DNA from 4 places in the Cellvibrio fontiphilus genome. Region 3 is predicted to be linked to each of the others. Evidence: predicted binding sites of a transcription regulator. Region 3 holds the regulator's gene; each other region holds the start of a gene.

Region 1 (3,846 bases), on a different contig from region 3:
CTCCAGCACGACAGTATCGCCGTAGGTTTTCCACAGGTTTTTTGCTTGGATCATCGGCATGCGGTTGGCTCTTTGTTTTTCATGCAGGTTTTTATCAAAAGGAATCACGGTCATGGTGCGACTCACTCTGTGTTAGCGTTGATTGCCGGCACTGTGCCAGGGGAAACACCAGAGATTTATTTTGGCCAGCAACCAATCCACTAAAAAGGCGAGCAGGGTGATCCAGGCAACGTAAGGCAGAATCACATCCATCGACATATAGCGGCGCACTAAAAAAATGCGATAACCCAAACCGTCGGTGGAGGCTATGGCTTCGGCAGCAATTAAAAATAACCAACCGGCGCCGAGCGATAAACGCACGGCATTAATCAAGCGTGGCAAGAGTTGTGGGGTTAATACCCGCACAATAATTTGCCAGGTGGATGCGCCCAGGGTTTGCGCTTTGACCAATTGCTCCAGGGGAATTTCTTGGGTGCAGCGCTGAATGTCGCGCGCGATAAAAGGTGCGACACCAATGACAATCAGTGCCACTTTGGATAACTCGCCCAAGCCAAACACAATAAATAACACCGGTAGTAATGCCATGGGCGGCACCAGCGAGATAACGGTTAACAGTGGTGCAATGGGTGAATGCAGGGTGGGAATGGCACCGGTTAACAGGCCGATGCTAAAACCTAATAGTGCGGCGATAACAATACCCAGCGCTAAACGATGCAGGCTGCTGAAGGTATCTTGCCAAAATAAATACTCGCCGGTGCGTTTACTCGGTTCAAATGCCAGATTGTTGATGGCTGCGCCCATTTGCGAAAAACTGGGCAGGAGTTTGTCGTTGGCATTTTCGGCAAGTCGCGCATCGGAAGCGATTAAATAAATCACCAGAATTAACGCAAAGGGCAAAATGCCTAACAGCAGTTTGAGTGGTTTTGATGGCGTGAGATTAATCAATCGTTTCATGTTTTTATCGCTGCGTTGTTAAGGCTTTAACCCCACCCTGACCCTCCGTAAGGGGAGGGAACTCACCCCACCCTAACTCTCCCCTTCACAAGGGGACTGGAAACTCCTCCCCCTTACCAAGGGGGAGGTTGGGAGGGGGTCTAGCTACTCCCCTTGGTGAAGGGGAGAGGCCGGGAGGGGGTTAAAAAATTAAAGTTTTTTATCCGCCGCCATTTGCATGTAAGTGGTATCAAAACGCAGCTTCACATTTTGTTTATTGCCATAAACACCCTTGGGGCCGGCTACGCCGATAAATTCCGCGTCGGGTGCGCCTTCGCCCAGCAAGCCGTGATCAAAGGAAAACTCCGCGACTTTTTGCATGGTGGTGAGCAGGGCATCGCTGTTCACTAACTCCAGCGCGGCCTCCGGGGTGTAAAACATTTTGGTGCTGGCTAACTGCGCCTCGTAACCGGCCAGATCGGTGCCTGATGCAACGGCCATTGCCGTTTTAGCCGCGGTGGCGGCCTTGTCGCTGCCGCTCATGGTGGCCATGATTTCGTACCAAGCGCCCACCAAGGCTTTACCGAGGGCGGGATTTTTTTGCAGGGTCGCACTATTCACCACCATCAAATCCATAATCTCACCGGGGATTTGTGACGAGTCGAATACTTTGGTGCTGTTGGGTTGCGCGAGTATTTCACTCAGCAGTGGGTTCCAGGTGGTCACGGCGGTGACATCCTTGGAGCTATACACGGCAACCATATCGGCGTCAGAGGTGTTGACGACTTTGACATCGGACTCTTTCAGGCCGACTGATTCCAGCGCGCGTGCCAGCAAATAATGCGACACGCTCAGCTCCACTAAATTGACTTGCTGGCCTTTGATGTCTTTGAGGGTTTTATTGGCGCCCTTGAGTACCACCCCATCGTTGCCGTTAGAGAAGTCACCCACAATCAGCGCGGTGGAATCCACGCCGCCGGCAGCGGGAATGGTGAGGGCATCCATATTGGTCATCACACAGCCATCAAACTCGCCGGCGGTGTATTGGTTGATGGACTCTATGTAGTCGTTAATTTGTACGACTTCTATCGCTATGCCGTATTTGCTCGCCCACTTGTCGATAATTTTTTGCTCGGCGGCGTAGCCCCAAGGCATCCAGCCCACATAAATCGACCAGCAGACTTTAAAGGGTTCAGCGGCACTGGCGAGCTGGGCGCTCATGCCAAGTGTAAGGGCGAGTAATAGCTTATGCAGACGGGAATGGCGCAACATGAACAAACCTCCAGGTATGGGTATACAGCGGCGACGTAACAAAAATGAAAGAGAGCGCTCTGGCGATTAGGCCAATCATCTCCCGGGCTTTTGTCCCGCCGTGTAACCCCGCGCCTGTGAGAGGCCGTTAGAGGTCGAGAGCTCTCGGACCAGACATCGCTGGCAATCGCCGCGACCGGAACCCTAGCTCCCTATTAATTAATTGTGTGAATAGCCCGACCGCCCAGATTGCGAGTCAGTTATTTCAGCCTGCACTCTCGCAATATGGGTGCCAAGTGTGGAATTTATGTTTATCCACCAGTGTTGGCGCTAGTTGCAGCATTGGGGTAAACAATAAGGGCAGGTGTTGCTTCTCGATGGGTGCTTTTTTTTGGTGCGCAGCCACCTCTGCTTGAGGGGGTAAGTGCACCAAGGTGGCGCGGTATTCCGATAAAGTCGAGCTGATTATTTTTTGCTCGCTGAGGGGGTAAAGCCGCGCTATTCTGTGAAACATTGGGCACAAACTGCTAAGATTGTCGCTCAGGACAACCTTTTTTCGGCGTCGCTGGTTGCGGGTTGATCAGCTGATGGATGATTAAGGTTTGCAGAGGTCCCTTATTGGGCATTAACAGCAGGGGCTAAGGAATATGAATCTCATGGATCAGTACGGAATTCTTATGCACAACTCAGGTATGCACAACTCCGGTGTGGGCGGTACAGGCTTGCCAGGTGGCGATGCGACTAAACCTTCGCAATACTCCAGTGTGGCTATGTCAGAACAACTTATCATCGAACATCTCAAACATTGCCGCGACTTAACGCGCGGTTTTGCCTACCGTGTTTTTCCCAATTTTTGGCGCGAGTGGTGTAAGCAGATTTTGGAGATTGCCGAGCAGGCAAAATCCAATAAAGATCAGGTCGCGCTCTACGAAATCCAAAACCTGTTGAGCGCCGTGCAGCAAGCGGCCGAACAGGAGTTTTGCCAGCATCTGGCCAATGGTTTTGTGAAATTCAAAAACAAATCGCTCAATACCTTGACCGGGGAAGAGCGTTTTAGTGGCGATATCCTATCCCTCGTGGAACATTCCGATTTGGAAGAAACCATCGCTATTACCTCCATCACCCACCGCGCCGATAACTTTTTTGCCGAAAACCTCTGGGCGTTGCAACAGCGTTTGGCGCTACTGAACGATGGCGAAAAGATCGATGAACGCACCAATCCGGCAAGCCCGGTGCAGTTTTGCGAAGCCTTGCGCCGGGTGCTTACCAATCTGGATGTGGACGTAAAAACCAAGATCATCGGCTACAAGCTGTTTGATCAGGATGTAGTTGGCATGTTGGGCGAGCTTTATAACGAGCTGAACGATTACCTGATTCGCCAAAACTTGCTGCCCAACCTGCGTTTTGTGGTGGCCCATGACAAACCCGAGAGCCTGCGTGAAGACGCGATTCAGGATGACCCTTCTGAACAACACCATGCCGAAGCCAGCACACAGCAGCAGGCGGTAGATGCGCAGCAACACCAGCGCCGCGCCAGCGACAAGCTGTTAAATGGCGCGCTCAACCCCAACGACATCCAGTATCAAAATAGCCTGTTGAACGCTATTCGCTTATTGCAAACCCACGTCACCCAGATGATGCCGGCGATTCAGGCAAATGCCG
Region 2 (3,846 bases), on a different contig from region 3:
TTATCTTCTTCCAAGTCGTAACCAATGATGGTGCCATCGGGGATTCTGCAGCGACGATCAATAAGTGCTTTGCGAATTTTGCAATTTCTGCCGACATCAACACCTGGAAATAAAACTGAATCTTCAATTTCACAATAGGAGTGAACTCTAACGCGAGGGAACAACAACGAATGCTTAACTGCTGAACCAGAAATAATGCAGCCACCTGCGATTAATGAATCCACCGCGTAACCACGTCGCCCTTCATCATTAAAAACAAATTTTGCTGGCGCCACTTGTTCTTGATAAGTCCAGATCGGCCAAGCACCATCATACAAATCCAGTTCTGGTGTAATACCGGTTAGTTCCAAATTGGCTTCCCAGAGTGAATCCACTGTTCCTACATCGCGCCAGTAAGCATCGCCACCTGAAACCGGATCGCGGAATGGGAACGCATTTACACGATGGGTTTTTATCATTGAAGGAATAATGTCCTTACCGAAGTCGTGTGATGAATTAGGATCATCTCTGTCTTTCAATAATTCTTTAAATAACACTTTGGTACTAAAAACATAAATACCCATGGATGCCAATGCTTTGTCTGGCTTGCCAGCTACAGGTTCAGGGTTTTTGGGTTTTTCGGTGAATTTAACAATACGAAAATCTTTATCAACATCCATCACGCCAAATGCGTGGGCGATTTCAAGAGGTACTTCAATACAGCCGACAGTGATATCAGCGCCGCGCTCTACGTGAGCGGCGATCATGGTTCCATAATCCATTTTATACACGTGGTCGCCGGCAAGAATGAGTACATATTCAGGGTTGTGGCGACGAATAATATCGATGTTTTGAACAACCGCATCGGCGGTTCCTACATACCAGGATTCGCTTAGTCGCTGTTGGGCTGGCAACAATTCAACAAACTCACCCAGCTCACCACCAAGGAAACCCCACCCACGCTGCACGTGACGGTCCAGCGAGTGGGATTTATATTGCGTGAGCACACTAATCCGACGAATTCCCGAGTTAACACAATTCGACAAAGGGAAATCGATGATGCGAAATTTCCCGCCAAAATGAACCGCTGGTTTTGCCCTCCAGTCGGTTAATTGATGCAACCGGGAGCCACGCCCGCCCGCAAGAATAATTGCCAATGTTTCGCGAGTAAGTCGACTAACAAAACGACCTGATGATTGTGTACTCATTAAATCTTCTTCCTTATGGCTATTGTGTTTGCAGATTATGAATTTTTTGTGACTGCACTAACATAGTGTGAGCAATATCAATGCCAATACATTGATCCAACTCAAGGATTCAATTATCACAAAAACCTTATGGTGCACTTAACAGTAAGCAAGTCTTTGTCAGTGCGAGTTAAGTGTAGCTTCAAGTTTGGCATTGAATCTGCAAATGCCAAATTTGAAAGTAAATTTTTTTAATAATTCTTACGACAAACCAAGCAGATACTGGCTAAGCTAGCTAAGTACATTTGGTGAATAATTTTTATAATTGTTATCACTTTTCGTGCCGCCCATGACATGTGCACTGTTACATCATTTAAACAGGAACTGATTTAATGCCAAATTCACAGCAGGACAATAACTTAAGCCATGAAATGCTACGTATTGTGACAGCAACTCATCACGATCCATTTGAAGTGCTTGGGCGCCATCCATTAGGTGATAAAGCAACGGCAGACGCAGATACTTTTGTTCGGGCATATATTCCTGGCGCCCGTTCGGTAGCGGTGCAAACTACTAATAGTCAATTTGTTTCAATGGCTCGCATTGAAGGAACCGATTTTTTTGTATGGCAAGGTTTGGGGCAAGATTTACCTGCGCGCTATCAACTGCATTGGTTGGATCGCCATAATCAGCCCCATACTGAAGTTGACCCTTATTGTTTTGCCCCTTTATTGGGCGATATTGATATGCATTTGTTTGCCGAGGGGCAACATTGGAACATTCACCACCATCTTGGTGCGCATCCGCGCCTTGTGGACGGCATAAGCGGAGTGATGTTTGCGACCTGGGCGCCAAACGCCGAGCGAATTAGTGTGGTGGGTGATTTCAATGATTGGGATGGTCGCGCTCACCCAATGCGGGTTCGCGGTGGCAGCGGTTTGTGGGAGTTGTTTATTCCCGGAGTGCAGCCGGGTGCTATTTATAAATTTGAAATTCGCAACCGTGCATCGGGCGCCGTATTTTTAAAGTCTGATCCCTACGGGCAAGCATTTGAGCTGCGCCCGCAAACCGGTTCCATCGTAAAAGCCGATTCGTTGTACAAATGGCAGGATAAAAGCTGGATTGATCAGCGCGAGCATTGGAATTGGCAGTCATCACCTATGTCGGTGTATGAAATGCACTTGGGCTCCTGGCGCCGTGGTTGGGCGGGTGAATTTTTAAACTACAGGGAAATTGCTCACCAATTAGTTGATTACATAAAACCTTTGGGTTTTACCCATGTGGAAATATTGCCGGTCAGTGAGCACCCCTTTGATGATTCCTGGGGTTATCAGACAACGGGGTATTTCGCGCCTACCAGTCGCTTTGGCTCTCCGGATGACTTTCGCTACTTCGTTGATTATCTGCACCAACACAATATCGGTGTGATTTTGGATTGGGTGCCGGCACACTTTCCAAAGGATGCGCATGCCCTTGCCCGCTTCGATGGTTCAGCGCTTTATGAGCATGAAGACCCGCGTTTGGGCGAACATCGCGACTGGGGTACGCTGATTTACAACTATGGCCGCAATGAGGTGCGTAACTTTCTGCTGGCCAGCGCTCTGTTCTGGTTAAAGGAATACCATTTGGATGGCCTGCGGGTAGATGCTGTTGCCTCGATGCTCTACCTGGATTATTCGCGTGAACACGATCAATGGTTGCCCAACAAATATGGTGGCAATGAAAATCTGGAAGCGATGGATTTCCTGAAGCAGTTGAATGAGATATGCCATGGACAAGTCCCTGGCGCTTTAGTAATTGCCGAAGAGTCAACCTCCTGGCCGCAGGTGACACGCCCTACCTGGGTGGGCGGTCTGGGTTTTTCCATGAAATGGAATATGGGGTGGATGCACGATACCCTCGATTATTTCAGCAAAGATCCCATTCACCGTCAGTACCATCATAATCAACTGACCTTTGGCATGATTTACGCCTTTACCGAAAACTTCCAACTGCCTTTTTCGCACGATGAAGTGGTGCATGGCAAAGGTAGTATGTTGAATAAGATGCCCGGTGACGATTGGCAGAAATTCGCTAATTTGCGTCTGTTGTACACCTACATGTATACCTACCCCGGCACCAAGTTATTGTTTATGGGTAGTGAGTTTGGTCAGTGGAGCGAATGGGCTGCCGGGCGCAGTCTGGATTGGCACCTGCTTGAATACCCGTCGCATCAAGGCCTTGCAAATTTGGTAAAAGACCTTAATCAACATTACAAAACTATGCCTTCGCTGTACCAGCGCAGCTTCCGTCACGATGGTTTTGAATGGATTGATTGCCATGACAGCACCCAGTCAATTATCAGTTATATCCGCAAAAGCGATGAGGATTTCAGCATAGTGGTACTTAATTTTACGCCGGTCGCACGCGACAACTATCGCATTGGCGTGCCTGTTGCTGGGGTTTATCGCGAAGTATTAAATTCCGATTCCAATTTTTATGGCGGCAGCAATTACGGTAACGGCGACCCGCTACATACCCAGGAGATTCCCTGGATGAATCACCAACAATCATTGGATATTCATTTGCCACCTTTGGGGGCATTAATACTCAAGCTTATTTAAACGACAGAGCAAGGATTACTCATGCAGAAAATTCTCTTTGCAACCAGTGAGGTTTATCCCCTTATCAAAACCGGCGG
Region 3 (3,846 bases):
GGCTATAGCTGCTTGAAAAAGTGCTGTATCGCTGTCCGCTGTGCGCAGGCGTTGGCGGTAGTCAGCGTTGTTGAGAGCTCCTGCCAGTGCTGCCAGGGTTTGTAGATGTTCATCATGAGCATCTTCGGGTACCAACATTGCAAACAGTATGTCAACCGGTTGTGAATCTATGGCATCAAAATCGATTGGATCTGCCAGTGTGAGCAGCGCGCCTATGGTGCTATTGCAATTTGCGATGCGACAGTGGGGTATGGCGATGCCGTGCCCTATGCCGGTAGAGCCAAGGCGCTCTCTGCCGATTAGCCGGCGGAAGAGTTCGTCTGCCTCAATACCCGGAACATCCTGAGCAATAGCGTTAGCTAACAACTCTAGGGCGCGTTTTTTACTGCCGCCCTCAACACCGCAAAGCGTGCGTCCAGGGGTAATAAGATTTTGAATTTGCATGGTAGGTGTGACTAAAAGATTCTATCAATAAGTACGCGGCGAGTCTGACGACCCGCCGCATGATGATTAACGATGGCTGCGCATCTTTTCTTTGTGCTTAATTAGCTGGCGATCCAGCTTATCTGCCAGGGCATCAATAGCTGCATAGAGATCATCATGGGTTGCATCTGCAAACAAGTCCTTACCACTTACATGGATAGTGGCCTCTGCTTTCTGAATAAGTTTATCAACGGAGAGGATCACATGGGTGCTGGTAATTCGATCATGGTGGTGACTTAGACGCTCAATTTTGCTGTTGACGTAGTCTTTTAGTGAATCGGTAACTTCCAAATGATGACCACTAATGTTTATTTGCATAGATACTTCCTCTCGATAGAAACAAAATGGTTGTGATCAGCACAACCTAACAGTTCATCCTTGATTTTCTTCCGAATTAGGTACTGCTTGCCAGTGACAATACTAAGTCAAATGGTCTTACGTTCGTTTGAAGGTGGAATGTTCAGCGATTCGCGATATTTTGCGATTGTGCGACGCGCCACCTGAATTCCCTGTTCCGCCAATAAGTCGGTAATTTTGCTATCGCTCAGGGGTTTTTTGGGGTTCTCAGCGCTAACCAGTTTTTTGATAATGGCGCGAATTGCTGTCGATGAGCACTCGCCTCCACTATCGGTACTGACGTGGCTGGAGAAAAAGTACTTAAGTTCAAATATACCTTGCGGTGTATGCATATATTTTTGGGTGGTCACACGAGAGATGGTGGACTCATGCATTTCCACTATCTCGGCAATGTCATGTAATACCAGCGGTTTCATTGCCTCCGGCCCGTAGTCTAGAAAGCCGCGTTGTTTTTCTACAATACAGCTCGCCACTTTTAATAGTGTCTCGTTACGGCTCTGTAAGCTTTTTAGAAACCAGCGAGCCTCCTGTAAATTGTCTTTGAGAAAGGTATTGTCGCTACTGGAGTCGGCTCGTTTTACCATTGAAGCATAGTTGGCATTGATGCGTAGGCGCGGTGCAATTTCTGGATTTAATTCCACTATCCAGCGACCATCGCGCTTCTCTACAAACACATCAGGAACAACATATTCAGTGTCGCCGCTGGCGATAATATCGCCCGGGCGGGGGTTAAGGCTCTGGATAAGGGCTATAGCTTGGCTAAGTTCAGCTTCTTTAAGCTTGGTGCGGCGCATCAGCTGACGATAATCGCGGCTGCCTAAAATAGGTAGATAGAGCTTGGCGATAAGTTTCGCGGAATCCAGATATGGCGTCTTGGTGTCAAACTGTTGCAGCTGTACCAGCAGGCATTCCGAAAGATTCTGGCTGCAGACACCGCAGGGATCAAACTGTTGTAAGCGGTGCTGTACCGCTACCACCTCATCCAACTCCAGATCTTCCAGATCGTTGCGCATTCCCTCAAATATTTCTTCAATGCTGATTGATAGCATGCCGCTGGGTTCTACGGCATCGATGATGGCCATTGCCAGCACCCTATCACGATCAGACATTGGGGTGAGGTTAAGTTGCCACATCAGGTGGTCATAAAGTGAGTCTGTTGCAGCGCGGCGGCTTTCAAAGTCACTGTCTTCATTGTCGAAGTTGTTTGAGCTTCCCGCTGCGGAGGTTTGGTAAACGTCATCCCAACTGGTATCTACTGGTAGATCGGAAGGAATGGAGTCGCTCCAATCGCCACTATCGGCACTAAAACTCTCGCTTTCCCCATAGACATCGCTATCGCTGAATGACTCCCCATCACTAAAGTTATCGCTCTCACCAAAACTCTCGGTGTCACTGTAACTAGGCTCGCTAAAGCTATCGCTGGTGGAAGAGGTGAAGCTGTCGCTACTGGAGTAATCATTACTCGTATCGGTGCCGGACTCGGCAGCAATTTCTTGTTGGCGGTTGTAATCGATTTGATCGTCAGCACTGCCTTCGTAATCACTGCTTTGGCTAGGGGAGTCAAAGCTCTCCTCCATTTCAAGCATAGGATTTGAATCAAGCGCCTCTTGGATCTCTTGCTGTAAATCCAGGGTTGAAAGCTGCAGGAGGCGAATTGCCTGCTGCAGTTGGGGGGTCATGGTCAGCTGTTGGCCGAGTTTAAGCTGGAGAGATTGTTTCATTGTTGTTGCAACAAACCCTTAAATAACACGGTATGGAAAACATCTGTTAAGTGGAGTTTAGTCAGGGTTTGCGCTTCAAGCAACATGCTTAAGCAAGCTTTATGCCTAGTAGACAAAGAATGTTGCTTGTCAAGTTGTTTCTGCTTTGTTCGTCAGAGGCGGAAGTGCTCGCCCAGATAGACTTCGCGAACCTTGCTGTTGCTCAGCACAGTATCAGCGCTGCCCTCTGCGATTATGTGCCCCTCGCTGACGATGTAGGCCGTTTCACAGATATCAAGGGTTTCGCGCACATTATGGTCGGTTATCAATACACCTATGCCGCGATCTTTAAGATGGCGAACAATTTCTTTAATGTCATTTACAGAAATGGGGTCCACACCGGCAAAGGGTTCATCCAGAAGAATAAACTTGGGGTCTGTGGCCAGTGCGCGTGCGATTTCTACGCGGCGACGTTCGCCCCCCGAGAGCGCCATACCCAAACTATCTCGGATGTGCGTGATATGAAATTCGCTCAAGAGTGCTTCAAGTTTTTCTGCACGCGCTTTTTGGTCCAAATCCTTGCGCGTTTCAAGTATCGCCATGATGTTGTCAGCGACAGTGAGTTTGCGAAAGATAGATGCTTCCTGGGGTAAGTAGCCAATACCAGCGCGTGCGCGTCCATGGATAGGTAGCTGGGTAATATCCCTGTCATCAATAAGCACGCTACCGTTGTCGGCAGGAACCAAGCCGGCAATCATGTAAAAGCAGGTTGTTTTACCAGCGCCATTTGGCCCTAACAAACCCACTATGTGACCGCTCTCGACAGTGATCGAAACATCGATAACTACTTTGCGTTTTTTGTAGCTTTTGGCGAGATGACGCGCGTGCAAACTTGGCATAGGTTAATTGCTGCCTGGAGTGAAAGAGGGAGCCTGTGAATCACTTGCGGAGCCAGATTTTGGGGGGATGACAATTTCAATCCGCTGACCTTCACCTGCGGTGTTGCCTTCGGCTTTCATGACTTCTTTAACCAAGTCATAGTTAATGTGTGGGCCGCTCATGACGGCGCCATTTTGCTCGACGGATGCATCTTCGACCAGAAGCAAGTGCTCATTGCTGGGTGTGTAAGTAATTTGTTTGGCCGCGGCGGTAACTATCCCCTGTGTTTCTTCAGGTTGTTGTTGGAATTTAGCCGGGTTACCTGTAGCAACCATTTTTTCAACGCCACCGTCAGCGTTGGTGTGAATGATGATTGAATCGGCTTTGATGGTGAGGGAGCCTTGGCGGATTTCTACTGAGCCGGTAT
Region 4 (3,846 bases), on a different contig from region 3:
TTCATCAATCGCGGTGCCAGTGGCGATGGATGTCTGATTGGCACCGCTGGCCACTTCCTGAACCGCTTGTGCCATTTGTTGCATGGCGGCCGCCACACCGGCTGTTTCGCGTTGCTGCGCAGTCATGCCTTCATAGGTCTTACTGGCGTGATGATGCGCGGCTTCAGCTTTGTGTTGTAGTTCTTTTGCTGATTCACCAAAACGGCCAAGGGCGGTGCGCAGGCGCGATTTAATCGCATGCTGTGCCAGTTCGATTTCCCCCATAGCATCACAGCGGCCTGTGTAGATGTAGGCTGCAAATGGATCGTTAATAGTAGCGCGAGCCTCCTGTAGCGCTTGAGCGATGCGGCTTTGTTGCAGCGTATGCGCCACGCCCCCGAATAATACACCCAAAACCAGGCTGGTTAGCGCAACTCCAGCCGACAGATTGCCAAGAAAACCACTGGCGACTAACAACAATACCCAGCTGACAGCAGCAACAATCGCACTATTGCCGTACTGGCTCCAATATTTTTCAGCGGCGGAGTAGGGCGCTTTACCTTGGTTGATTCGCGCGTAAACCGCTTCGGCGCGCTTGATTAGGTGTGGTTCCGCTTTTGCCCGCACCGATTCATAACCATAAATTTGACCATTTTGGCGCAGCGGGGTGATGTAGGCATCTACCCAATAATGATCGCCGTTTTTACAGCGATTTTTGACTATGCCCATCCAGGGTTTGCCGGCTTTTAAGGTTTCCCACAGCATGCCAAAGGCCGCTGGTGGCATCTGTGGGTGCCGTAAAATATTGTGTGGTTGATTGATTAATTCGTCATGGCTAAAGCCGGAGATGCGGCAGAAGGTATCATTGCAAAATTCAATGTCGCCGCGCAGATTAGAAGAAGAGACAATTTCATCCCTTGATGAAAGCTGTACTTCCCTACCGGTGAGATGGCCGTTGTTACGCATGTGTAAATCCTGAGTTACGTCGATGAAATCCCCGCCGCTGCTTGGGTGTTTACGGCAGCTGGTTAATCAAGCCTAGTTCAAAAATACCGAATCTCTAGTGCGACTATTCGCTGGCGGAGTCATTGGGTGATGCCTCTGGCTCATTGCGATCATGCGGCGTAAGCGCGTCCGCGTGATTTATCGGTGCCCGGGCGATGTTGTTGTAGCGCGCCGAGTTCCAGGCTGGAATTAAATTGTTGCTCGCGCAGAAATCGGCCCAAGGCCGCGCGTTTGTCCTCCTGCAGGTCAAGAAATTCAAGGCTGATTTGGGTGTGTCGGTAAGGGCTGCGGCCCATCCGGAAAGCGCAGATGCGCGCCTTACAGCGAATCTGTAGCTCATCGCTCAAGTTGACCTCGCACAGCGGCATGGTTGCACCATGGCGCAAATGCGGCAGCAAGTTGCCCGCGACCATAATGCGCATCCCGCCAACGGAAATATCCTGCAGTGTGCCAAAACTGGGGTCCTGGCCTATGGGGCGGATTTTTACCGACAGTGGAGATTGGTGGCCGATGGTGTAGCGCGGGTAGCGACGGCGCGGTTGGTAGTAAGCAAAAGGCGGCAGCTCAATGGCAATGCCAGAGGTGCCATAGCTGGAGCCCAGGGCGATGACCGGTGCACAAATGACTAGCTCTTCGGTGTTGCGGTGGTGGCGTATGCACAGCTCATCACCCGCATCCAGTATCAACTGCTGCGGGAACAAGTCGTCCAGCCAGAGTAAACCGCGCTCCTGGTCGATAGCGATGATCATGCTTTGGTAGCTGCGGCTGCTGCCGGTAATTTTTACCTCCAGCAATTGTCGCTGGTCTTTTAAGTCCCAGAGCGATTGGTGCTCATCGGGTACGGCTAGGCGGGTGGCGCTGTCACTGGCGTTTGATGTGTTATTGCCTGCGTCTTTGCGCTGGTCTTTTTTAAAGAATTTATCGAAAAACGACATGAAAACTCCTCGCGGCAACAGGTCGCCCCGGCAGCAATAGGCGGGGCATTTGTCCTGAGTAGAGCAAGCGCTGTGCCAGTCGCCTATGAGCCAGTCTTTACGGGCTTGCGGCCACTTTACGCTAGCTGATACTGGGCTGGAACCGGCAAAGGTTTGCCTACTGGCGGTCATTGATTTCAACTTGCGGGTAAAATCCGTACAATGCGCGCCGCCGCCGGTTGGTCGCGGCAATGTCTTGTCCTGAAGCCATGAGTGCACGTCCATGAAAGAGTTACACGAACGCAAAGATCGTCTTGAATTTAATAAGCTGCAAAAGCGTTTGCGTCGGTTGACCGGCTCCGCCATTGTGGATTACGGCATGATTGAGGATGGCGATAAGGTAATGGTATGCCTCTCTGGTGGAAAAGACTCCTACACCATGCTGGACATACTGCTCAGCTTGCAAAAAACCGCGCCCATTTCCTTCGAAATCGTGGCGGTAAATATGGATCAAAAGCAACCCGGTTTTCCCGAGCACATACTGCCGCAGTATTTGGCCGACCTGGGTGTGCCTTTCCACATCATCGAGCGCGACACCTACAGCATTGTGAAAGAAGTGGTGCCGGAGGGAAAAACCACTTGCGGCCTCTGCTCACGTTTGCGCCGCGGCACTCTCTATGGGTTTGCCGATGAAATAGGGGCGACCAAAATCGCGCTCGGGCATCACCGCGACGACATTATCGAAACCCTGTTTTTGAACATGTTCTTCGGCGGCAAATTAAAAGCCATGCCGCCCAAATTGCTCTCCGACGACAAGCGCAACATAGTGATACGCCCCTTGGCTTACTGCGCGGAAGAGGACATAGCCCGTTTTGCGGAGATGAAAGGCTTCCCGATTATTCCCTGCAACCTCTGCGGCTCCCAGGAAAACCTGCAGCGTCAGGTGGTGAAAGATATGTTGGTGCAGTGGGAGCGCCAGTTCCCCGGCCGCACGGAAACCATTTTTTCGGCGATCCGCAATGTCCAGCCATCACAATTGGGTGATGTGAATTTGTTTGATTTTATGAATTTGCAAATCAACAAGCAGAATCCGGCAGGGGATGAGGACGATAGTTGCAGTATTAGCCTGCCGACTAAACCCATCGCCGATGCGGTGCAATACGTGGATGTGTTGGATATCCACTAGCCGATTTTTCAGGCCACTTTGCGCGGTAAATAGGGTGCAATTAACTGCTGGTAATTGTGTAGAAACACGTCGGTATTCCTTACAGCGCCACAGCCATTATCAAAAAACGCCGCCCAGAGCTGCGCCATGCTGAGTGGATCGCAAGCAGCTCCGGGGTTAATGCCGGCCTGTCGGTAAATCATCCAGGCCATACCAGTGCTGTAACTCAGGTTGGTGATCAGCTCCCGTTCGGGGTCGAGTAAAAACTGCTGTTGGCTGGCGAGGCCGCGCTGTCGCGAGGCGAGGTCGGGGAATTGGATCAGGTAGCCATCCCAGAGCGCGCGATGTTTGGCTTTGGTGATGCGATAAAGCCCCATACCTTCGCTTTTCCCATCGTAGCAGTGCAGCCCCAGCAGCGATTCCTGGGCGGCAGTTGCCAGAAGTAATTGCTCGGCGAGTGGGGAATAGTTCCCTAGTGCCTCCAGGCTGGGTTTGATAATCCATTCACTTAATTCATTGACACAGATGCCCATAGCTACCTCGTTACGCCTTAATCAGTCAGCACTTCATTGCTTCACTGACGGTGATAAAACTGGCGTCAAAAAACCACTACAACCTAAGTGCAGCATAACTCAGGCCAATTTGCCTGTTTTTTAATCCAATCACCGCACGCCAGCCCTTCGCTATACTCCCCTTATAACTGTGGAGGTGTTTATGCGAATTGGTATCCCCAAAGAGATAAAACCCGGTGAAAACCGCGTGGCACTGACTCCTTCAGGTGCT

Evidence for each region. Region 3 encodes sigma-54, which starts transcription at its own class of promoters, with help from an activator protein. Its sites were predicted from a motif close to TGGCACANNNNTTGCNNT; they were not measured.
Region 1: a site for sigma-54 is predicted at 2,462-2,479, ahead of ACFODX_RS00395 (putative urea ABC transporter substrate-binding protein). Genes of this name have one in related genera too.
Region 2: a site for sigma-54 is predicted at 1,256-1,273, ahead of glgC (glucose-1-phosphate adenylyltransferase). Genes of this name have one in related genera too.
Region 4: a site for sigma-54 is predicted at 1,980-1,997, ahead of ACFODX_RS14205 (flagellar brake protein). Genes of this name have one in related genera too.

What each region holds. Positions count from the first base shown of each region.
Region 1 covers NZ_JBHRTF010000001.1:84,451-88,296, forward strand. The annotation lists gene ACFODX_RS00385 (ABC transporter ATP-binding protein) at 1-60, opposite strand, end outside; gene ACFODX_RS00390 (ABC transporter permease) at 133-954, opposite strand; gene ACFODX_RS00395 (putative urea ABC transporter substrate-binding protein) at 1,144-2,205, opposite strand; guanidine-I (ykkC/yxkD leader) riboswitch at 2,283-2,403, opposite strand; gene ACFODX_RS00400 (DUF1631 family protein) at 2,832-3,846, shown strand, end outside.
Region 2 covers NZ_JBHRTF010000003.1:652,610-656,455, forward strand. The annotation lists gene glgC (glucose-1-phosphate adenylyltransferase) at 1-1,187, opposite strand, end outside; gene glgB (1,4-alpha-glucan branching protein GlgB) at 1,559-3,769, shown strand; gene glgA (glycogen synthase GlgA) at 3,791-3,846, shown strand, end outside.
Region 3 covers NZ_JBHRTF010000004.1:848,680-852,525, forward strand. The annotation lists gene ptsN (PTS IIA-like nitrogen regulatory protein PtsN) at 1-444, opposite strand, end outside; gene hpf (ribosome hibernation-promoting factor, HPF/YfiA family) at 511-801, opposite strand; gene ACFODX_RS12170 (RNA polymerase factor sigma-54) at 909-2,561, opposite strand; gene lptB (LPS export ABC transporter ATP-binding protein) at 2,714-3,439, opposite strand; gene lptA (lipopolysaccharide transport periplasmic protein LptA) at 3,443-3,846, opposite strand, start outside.
Region 4 covers NZ_JBHRTF010000006.1:99,561-103,406, forward strand. The annotation lists gene ACFODX_RS14200 (methyl-accepting chemotaxis protein) at 1-945, opposite strand, end outside; gene ACFODX_RS14205 (flagellar brake protein) at 1,095-1,919, opposite strand; gene ttcA (tRNA 2-thiocytidine(32) synthetase TtcA) at 2,182-3,084, shown strand; gene ACFODX_RS14215 (hypothetical protein) at 3,093-3,596, opposite strand; gene ald (alanine dehydrogenase) at 3,778-3,846, shown strand, end outside.